DNA from 3 places in the Paenibacillus sp. 23TSA30-6 genome. Region 3 is predicted to be linked to each of the others. Evidence: riboswitches for the same ligand, from Rfam matches in the RefSeq annotation. Region 3 holds a riboswitch; each other region holds the start of a gene.
The links. A riboswitch is a leader RNA that binds a small molecule or an ion and turns the genes downstream of it on or off. The one in region 3 is predicted to bind cyclic di-GMP.

Region 1 (2,272 bases), on a different contig from region 3:
TGAAGGCAAGCTTGCGTTAATTGGGGTTGTCCCTTCTTATCCTTCTGAGAAATACGGTTACATTATACCGAAAAACGATGCTACACAAGGTAGCACAGGCTACCGTGAAGTGAGCCATTTTCAAGAGAAACCCGACCGGGAGCAGGCGGAGCGTCTGATTGAACGCAATGCTCTATGGAACTGCGGGGTTTTTGCATTCAAATTAGGTTATTTGCTTGATATCTTGGCATCCAAAGGATTGCCGCTGAACTATGAAGAAATGCAAAAGCAATATTCTTCTCTGGAAAAAATCAGCTTTGACTACGCGGTAGTCGAGAAGGAGAAGGATATCGTCGTTCTTCCGTATGATGGCTTCTGGAAGGACTTGGGTACCTGGAACACCTTGACGGAAGAAATGTCCCATCAGCAAGTGGGCAGAGGTGTAGTAACAGAGGATTGTGTCAATACGAGCCTCATCAATGAACTGGACATTCCCGTGGCGATTATTGGAACGAATGATCTGATCGTAGCTGCCAGCCCGGATGGCATCCTTGTGACTAATAAGGCAGAAAGTCCGCGCATCAAGGAAGTGCTCAAAGCACACAATCAGCGACCAATGTACGAAGAGCGCCGTTGGGGACATTATAGGGTAGTGGATTATGTAAAGTATGAAGAGGGCAATGAGGTATTGACTAAGCGAATCCGTGTGCTGCAAGGCAAAAATATCAGCTACCAACTTCATTTCAAACGGAGTGAAATTTGGACCATCATTAGTGGTGAAGCGGAAATTATTTTGAATGAAAAGCTGCACAAGGTGAAGGCTGGTGATGTGGTTCGCATTCCTGAAGGGACAAAGCATAGCATTTTGGCCGTGACTGATGTGGAATTGATCGAGGTACAGACAGGTTCTGAGCTGGTTGAAGAGGATATTGTTCGCTTTTGCATGGATTGGGATGAAATTTCCCGTCACAAGTTTATTTCATAAATATTTCGTAAAGATGAAAAAAGACTCATTTATAAAGTTATTTAGCCCAAACTGTCGAAAATACACGAAAATCTGTAAATTCAATGAACATGACCTATTAAATTTTGGTAAAAAAAAGTCGATACTTAGGGATAAGAAGGAATCCAAACTCCTTCCACGATAAACGCAGCCCTGTTGAAAGGCAGGTACGCAAAGCTAAAGGGCCTTCCGTAAGGATGGCAGCCTGGCTACCGAAAGGAAGAGCGAGAGTGAGCCCCTATTTTACCCCTGTGAATCGATGGATACGCAGTGTACTCCCCGTTGTTATGCTTTTTTCTTTGTTGCCCGTCGGCTTTGGTGAATCTCTGTCCGTGGCGAATGCTGCCACATTACAGCCTGTTAATTCGGACGCTTCTGCTGAGGCCCGTGAACTATACAGCTATTTGATCAGCATCTCGGGGAAAAAAATGGTCACAGGTCAACATGATTATTTGGAAAGTCCGGATGAATTAAGCAACAAGGTCCAAAAAATCAGTAAGGCGTATGCTGGTGTACATGGCTACGAGATGGGAGCCATCTCCAGCCAGTCCGCCGCTACGGAGGCAGCACAACGTAAAAATCTCGTCGATAGCGCTATACGTTGGAGTAGAGATGGCGGCATAGTTACGATGACTTATCATGAACCGTTGCCGGGCAAGCCACTGACTTGGGCCAATGTGCAGGCGAAAGTAAGCCAGGCGGAGTTCAATAAATACGTGACGCCGGGCACTACGCAGTATAATCTTCTCATTGCCGATCTGGATAAGGTCGCTATATCGTTAAAGCAGCTTCGTGATGCGGGTGTTCCGGTATTATGGAGACCTTACCACGAAATGAACGGCGACTGGTTCTGGTGGGGAAACAAGAACAATTTCAATCAGCTATGGAATATCATGTATGACCGTTTTGTAAACACGCATCAACTGAACAATCTGCTGTGGGTCTGGAGTCCGAATGCGCCTAGTTCGTACACCGTCCCATATACCCCGAAATATCCGGGGGATGACAAGGTGGATATCTTGGCTGTAGACATTTACAACAATGATTTTAAGCAAAGCCATTACGAAGGACTGCTCGGACTGGCACGGAATAAGCCGATTGCCATTGGGGAACACGGTGAGATGCCGAGTCCCGAGGTCATGCAGGCTCAGCCCAAATGGGTGTATTCCATGACTTGGGGCAAGATGCTGACCGAAAATAACACGACGGATCAGATTCAGGATTATATGAATAATTCGAAGAGCTTGACGCGGGATGACGTGAAAAAAGGGTTGGCTGCGATGAAACAAC
Region 2 (2,272 bases), on a different contig from region 3:
TTGAAGCCTCATGATATGTTTTTCGTGAATTGTGAGGAATACGTACAGTACAGCACCGCTGGTCATGAAGCATGGGAGTTTATCAGTGTAAATGTGTACGGTAATCTGATCGACAATTTCTATGATCAATTTGCCAAGCACAACAAGCCTGTAATATCACTCAACGATCCATGCACCATATTGGACAAGCTGCGTTCCCTGCTATGCGTACAATCTGATAGAACTCTTACTGCAGAGCTGTTTACATCCAGACTCATCGGTGAGTTGCTGACAAATATTTTGCAGCACCCCTACGATCATCCGTATGTAAACCCGGATACGATCACCGAGGTACGCAAGGTTCAGCAATATTTGGATTGCTCCTACAGTGAACGAATTACGCTGGATTCGCTGGCAGACATGTTTGAGTTAAACAAATTCAATCTCGCTAAAAACTTCAAGAAACAGATCGGATTTTCTCCTATCGATTATCTCATTAATGTCCGCATCACAGCGGCTCAAGGCTGGCTTAAAACCAGTGACGAATCCATTGTGGATATCGCAAGGTTTGTAGGTATTCCTAACACCAGCCATTTTATCAACCTATTCAAGGAACATATAGGAGAAACACCGCATTCCTTCCGCAAAAAATGGGGGAATCGAACTAAACTATAAACTCATCTATCGCGACTTTGTCGAAAAACAGAGAAAAATCTGAGATTGTGCTTGCCTGATCGGAAGCCCAACTGATAGAATGATAGATATAGACTGTTCAGGATAAATGGCAAACCTGTCGAAAGGCGGGGACGCAAAGCTACAGGGCCTTCTTTTTAAGATGGCAGCCAGCTACCGGTTGGAGAGGCTTTTTGTCGTTTCTTTTTTTCCTGAAAAACTTTATACGATAATAGCAAACCTGTCGAAAGGCAGGGACGCAAAGCTATAGGGCCTTCTTTTTAAGATGGCAGCCTGGCCGCCGAAAGGAAGTTTTTCTATGAGGAAAAGATCGTCTTTTTTACTAATTTTAGTATTTTTATTATCCATCCCCCTACATACGACAGCATTTGCTGCCGAAAGTCAGGTATGGCTGAATCAAAACAACGTAAACCACGGTATTGTTAATATACGTTATCCTGTCAAGTCCAATGTCAAAACCAAGATCGTAATTACCAAGGATGCGGAGAAATACTCTTATTATCTGAATTCGAGCAAACCTGAGGAAGCATTCGCTCTTCAAATGGGCAATGGCAATTATAACATTCGTTTATTGGAACAGCTAACTGGCAATCAGTATAAAGTGATAGGTGAAGAAACGGTCCAGTTAAATTTGAATGACAGTAAAACCATATACCTCAGTTCTATTCAAAATATTGACTGGAACGATACGAATCAGGCGATTCGGAAAGCCAAGGAATTAACCAAGGGTGCAACGACAGATGATGAAAAGGTGAAACGTATTTACGAGTATGTCATTAGTCATATTAAATACGATTCCAACCAGCCCTTTTCCTTATCACCCGACTATCTTCCACAAATTGATCGTACACTAGTTTCGCAAAAAGATATTTGCTATGGATACGCTTCACTGTTCGCCGCCATGCTTCGAAGTGTGGATGTTCCAACGAAGTTGGTTATGGGCGAATCCTCCTATGTGAATACTTACCACGCCTGGAATGAAGTCAATATCAACAATCAATGGGTTATCATCGACACTACAGTAGATGCCGCTCTAAAAAGCGGAAAACAGAAGTTTGCAATGGTCAAAGAACCCTCCAAATACACAAAAACAAAGCAGTATTAATTTTTTTTTTAGAAAGCCCTGATCACTGCGATCAGGGCTTTTTTCTATTCTTGTTGAGAAATTGTTGAGATACGGAAGGTATTGTATACCTAGTCAGTCATTTAAAACCTATCGTGTTGAATATACTAATTCCGGGACAAGAACAAATATCCATCGTCAACATCAAACCCGTGTCTGGGCCCCCAATAAGTAAACAAGGAAAAGCTAACGGCAAAAACAAGATGACTGGGCCATTAATGTGAAGGCTGTGGATGATGTAAACCCGGTATTAGATAGCATTGTGCCTGAATCTACACCTGCATCCTTTCTCAGACTACACTAAATGGGAAAGGGAGGATTTTTAAAATCAGTATGTGATACACCTTACATAAGTTAGGGAGGTTTTTTAGATTGCGTAAGCTATCATACTTGTTCATCGCCTTGGGAATACTCATTATTTTGTTTCCTAAAGCCAATGAATGGAGCGAAGATCGGAAGCAGAGCGAGCTTTTGAAA
Region 3 (2,272 bases):
TTGGAAAATGAACTTCGCCGGTATGCTGTCTAACACCTCCATGACTAGGACGATATTGTCCATGTGCGCTCCTTGACGCTTGGTTGACATTAATGCTTCGTTCGCAGGCGGAAGAATGGCATGCTTCTTCCTTGCTAAAGGTTAGGCGCGACATTTCTTGCAAGGACATTCTTTTCTTCGGGGTGCTACGCTTTGTGACTAGACCTTGGATATATCCTCCGCAGTAAGCTTACTTGTTCTTAATCAGTTGTGGAGGGGGTTCCCTCTTGTTTTCCTGGTTTGATTTTGGCTTTCTCCTAAAAATGTTGGAAAAAGCACGTTTTACTCTTCCGAAGTTGCACTCCAACTGTCCTTCACTCCCCGTGTACACTCACGTCGCTATTTTCGGCGAAACATCGAATGCGAGAGAAGCTTTGGAACGTCATTTTTTAGGTGGATCACAAATCCATCATTTTAAAAAAAGCTAAGCCGCTAAAGTTGTGCAGGTTGTTATTTCTGAATCTTGGGGGGGTGAGAGAAATTAAGTAAAATGAACTGGAGTTGTCGGATGACAGGAATTTAGTGGCTTGCTAAAGTATTTTAATCTGCAGCTAACAACGTATTTTAAAACTATATGAAGGTAAATGTTTTGAGAACTCAAGGTCAGCTCCTACTGAATGTAGGAGGAAGAAGTGTAAGAGCATGCTCAAAGATGTAAAAAATATACGAATGTATTTTCCCGTTAATCGTAAACACCTCGAAAGTGGTGGACACAAAGCCATGGGTCTAAAGCTGGATTAAACAGCCATGATTGCCAGGTTGCCGAAGGAAACCGAGCGAAGTCTGCTGTCTGTTCCTGTGCTTTTTATATGGGAGCAGGCTTCTTTTATTTGTAGCAGAAATGATTTGGGCATACGGAGTAGAACGCATGAAATGATTAACAACAGGAGGGGATTTTATGCAAACAAGTGTAATAAGTGTCAAGGAGTATCCGTTAAGTTCCTATCAGAAAGATATATGGTTCGAACAGTGCATGTACCCTGGAAAACCTATTTACAATATCGGTGGGCATGTTGAGGTTAAAGGAAACCTGAATACGGCTATCATTAGGCAGTCCATGCAGTTATTAATCAGGCAAAATGATTCCCTCAGTGCCCGTTTTATTGATAAAAAGGGAGAGCCTTATTTAACATTTTTGCCGGAAACGGACTATGAAGTTCCGTTTCATGATTTTTCGATAAAGGAAAATCCAAACTCTTTTTGCATCAACTGGATGAAAAAAGAGTTTTTAAAACCTTTTCAACCAGAGGACCTCTATTTTCAATTTGTTTTGTTGAAAGGTGCCCCGAACACATACTTCATTTTACTTAAAGTTCATCATTTGGTGATCGACGGATGGGGATTTGCTCTCTTAATCAGTCAAATGTTTGACAATTACAATAAATTGGTGCAAGGAATTGGCGAAATGAACAGAACGGTCTATTCCTATGCTGATTTTATTTCCGATAATCAGAATTATCTGAATTCTCCGGCCTTTTTAAAAGACAGGGCGTTCTGGCAGAACAAATATCTGACCATTCCCGAGCCTCTGTTGAGCAGAGGCATGGATACCGATGATGGTGACGGCGATTCCGTTTGGAGTGATCGGCGAACCTTAACTATAAACAAGGCGTTATACAATCAAATGATTGAATTTTGCAAAGAGGAAGGATGCTCGTCGTTCCACTATTTTTTAGGCATACTGTTCCTGTATTTCAGCAAGATTTGCAATCGGAACGAAATGGTGATCGGCGTCCCGGTTTTTAATCGGAGCAAAGCGAAATATAAGCAGACTATGGGACATTTCGCCAACGTGCTGCCGCTGCGGATCAGCCCCGAGAAAGATATAAGCTTCAAAGAACTGATTAAGAGCATTAAACGTGAGCTTATGCAATGCTATCGACATCAGAAAATGTCTTTCGGTGAAATTTACCGGGCGGTTTACCAGAATAGCAATGAGAAAGGCAAACTGTTTGATATATCGCTTTCTTTCGAAGAACAGGAAACGAGAGAAGCATTGATCGGCGCAGCAAGCCGGATTGTAAGTATGCCGCATCATCATGAAAGAAATGCACTCAATCTCCTGATATGGGGACAAGAAGGTGAAGCGGATGTAGCCGTTAATTTTGACTATCAGATACAGGCTTTTGAAAGATTCATCCCCATTGAGAACGTTATCTCCCACTTTGAATATTTATTTGCTCAAGTCATGGAGCAAAGTGAAACTCTTATTTCGCAAATCGAAATCGTGCCA

Region 1: another riboswitch for cyclic di-GMP. It lies ahead of E0698_RS00665 (glycosyl hydrolase); the one in region 3 lies ahead of E0698_RS07460 (non-ribosomal peptide synthetase).
Region 2: another riboswitch for cyclic di-GMP. It lies ahead of E0698_RS16340 (transglutaminase domain-containing protein); the one in region 3 lies ahead of E0698_RS07460 (non-ribosomal peptide synthetase).

Annotation. Positions count from the first base shown of each region.
Region 1 is NZ_SLTL01000001.1:135,639-137,910, forward strand. It holds gene E0698_RS00660 (sugar phosphate nucleotidyltransferase) at 1-964, shown strand, start outside; cyclic di-GMP riboswitch class I at 1,119-1,199, shown strand; gene E0698_RS00665 (glycosyl hydrolase) at 1,180-2,272, shown strand, end outside.
Region 2 is NZ_SLTL01000017.1:38,320-40,591, reverse strand. It holds gene E0698_RS16345 (AraC family transcriptional regulator) at 1-654, shown strand, start outside; cyclic di-GMP riboswitch class I at 753-833, shown strand; cyclic di-GMP riboswitch class I at 876-957, shown strand; gene E0698_RS16340 (transglutaminase domain-containing protein) at 971-1,777, shown strand; gene E0698_RS16335 (class D sortase) at 2,168-2,272, shown strand, end outside.
Region 3 is NZ_SLTL01000006.1:130,904-133,175, reverse strand. It holds cyclic di-GMP riboswitch class I at 717-806, shown strand; gene E0698_RS07460 (non-ribosomal peptide synthetase) at 938-2,272, shown strand, end outside.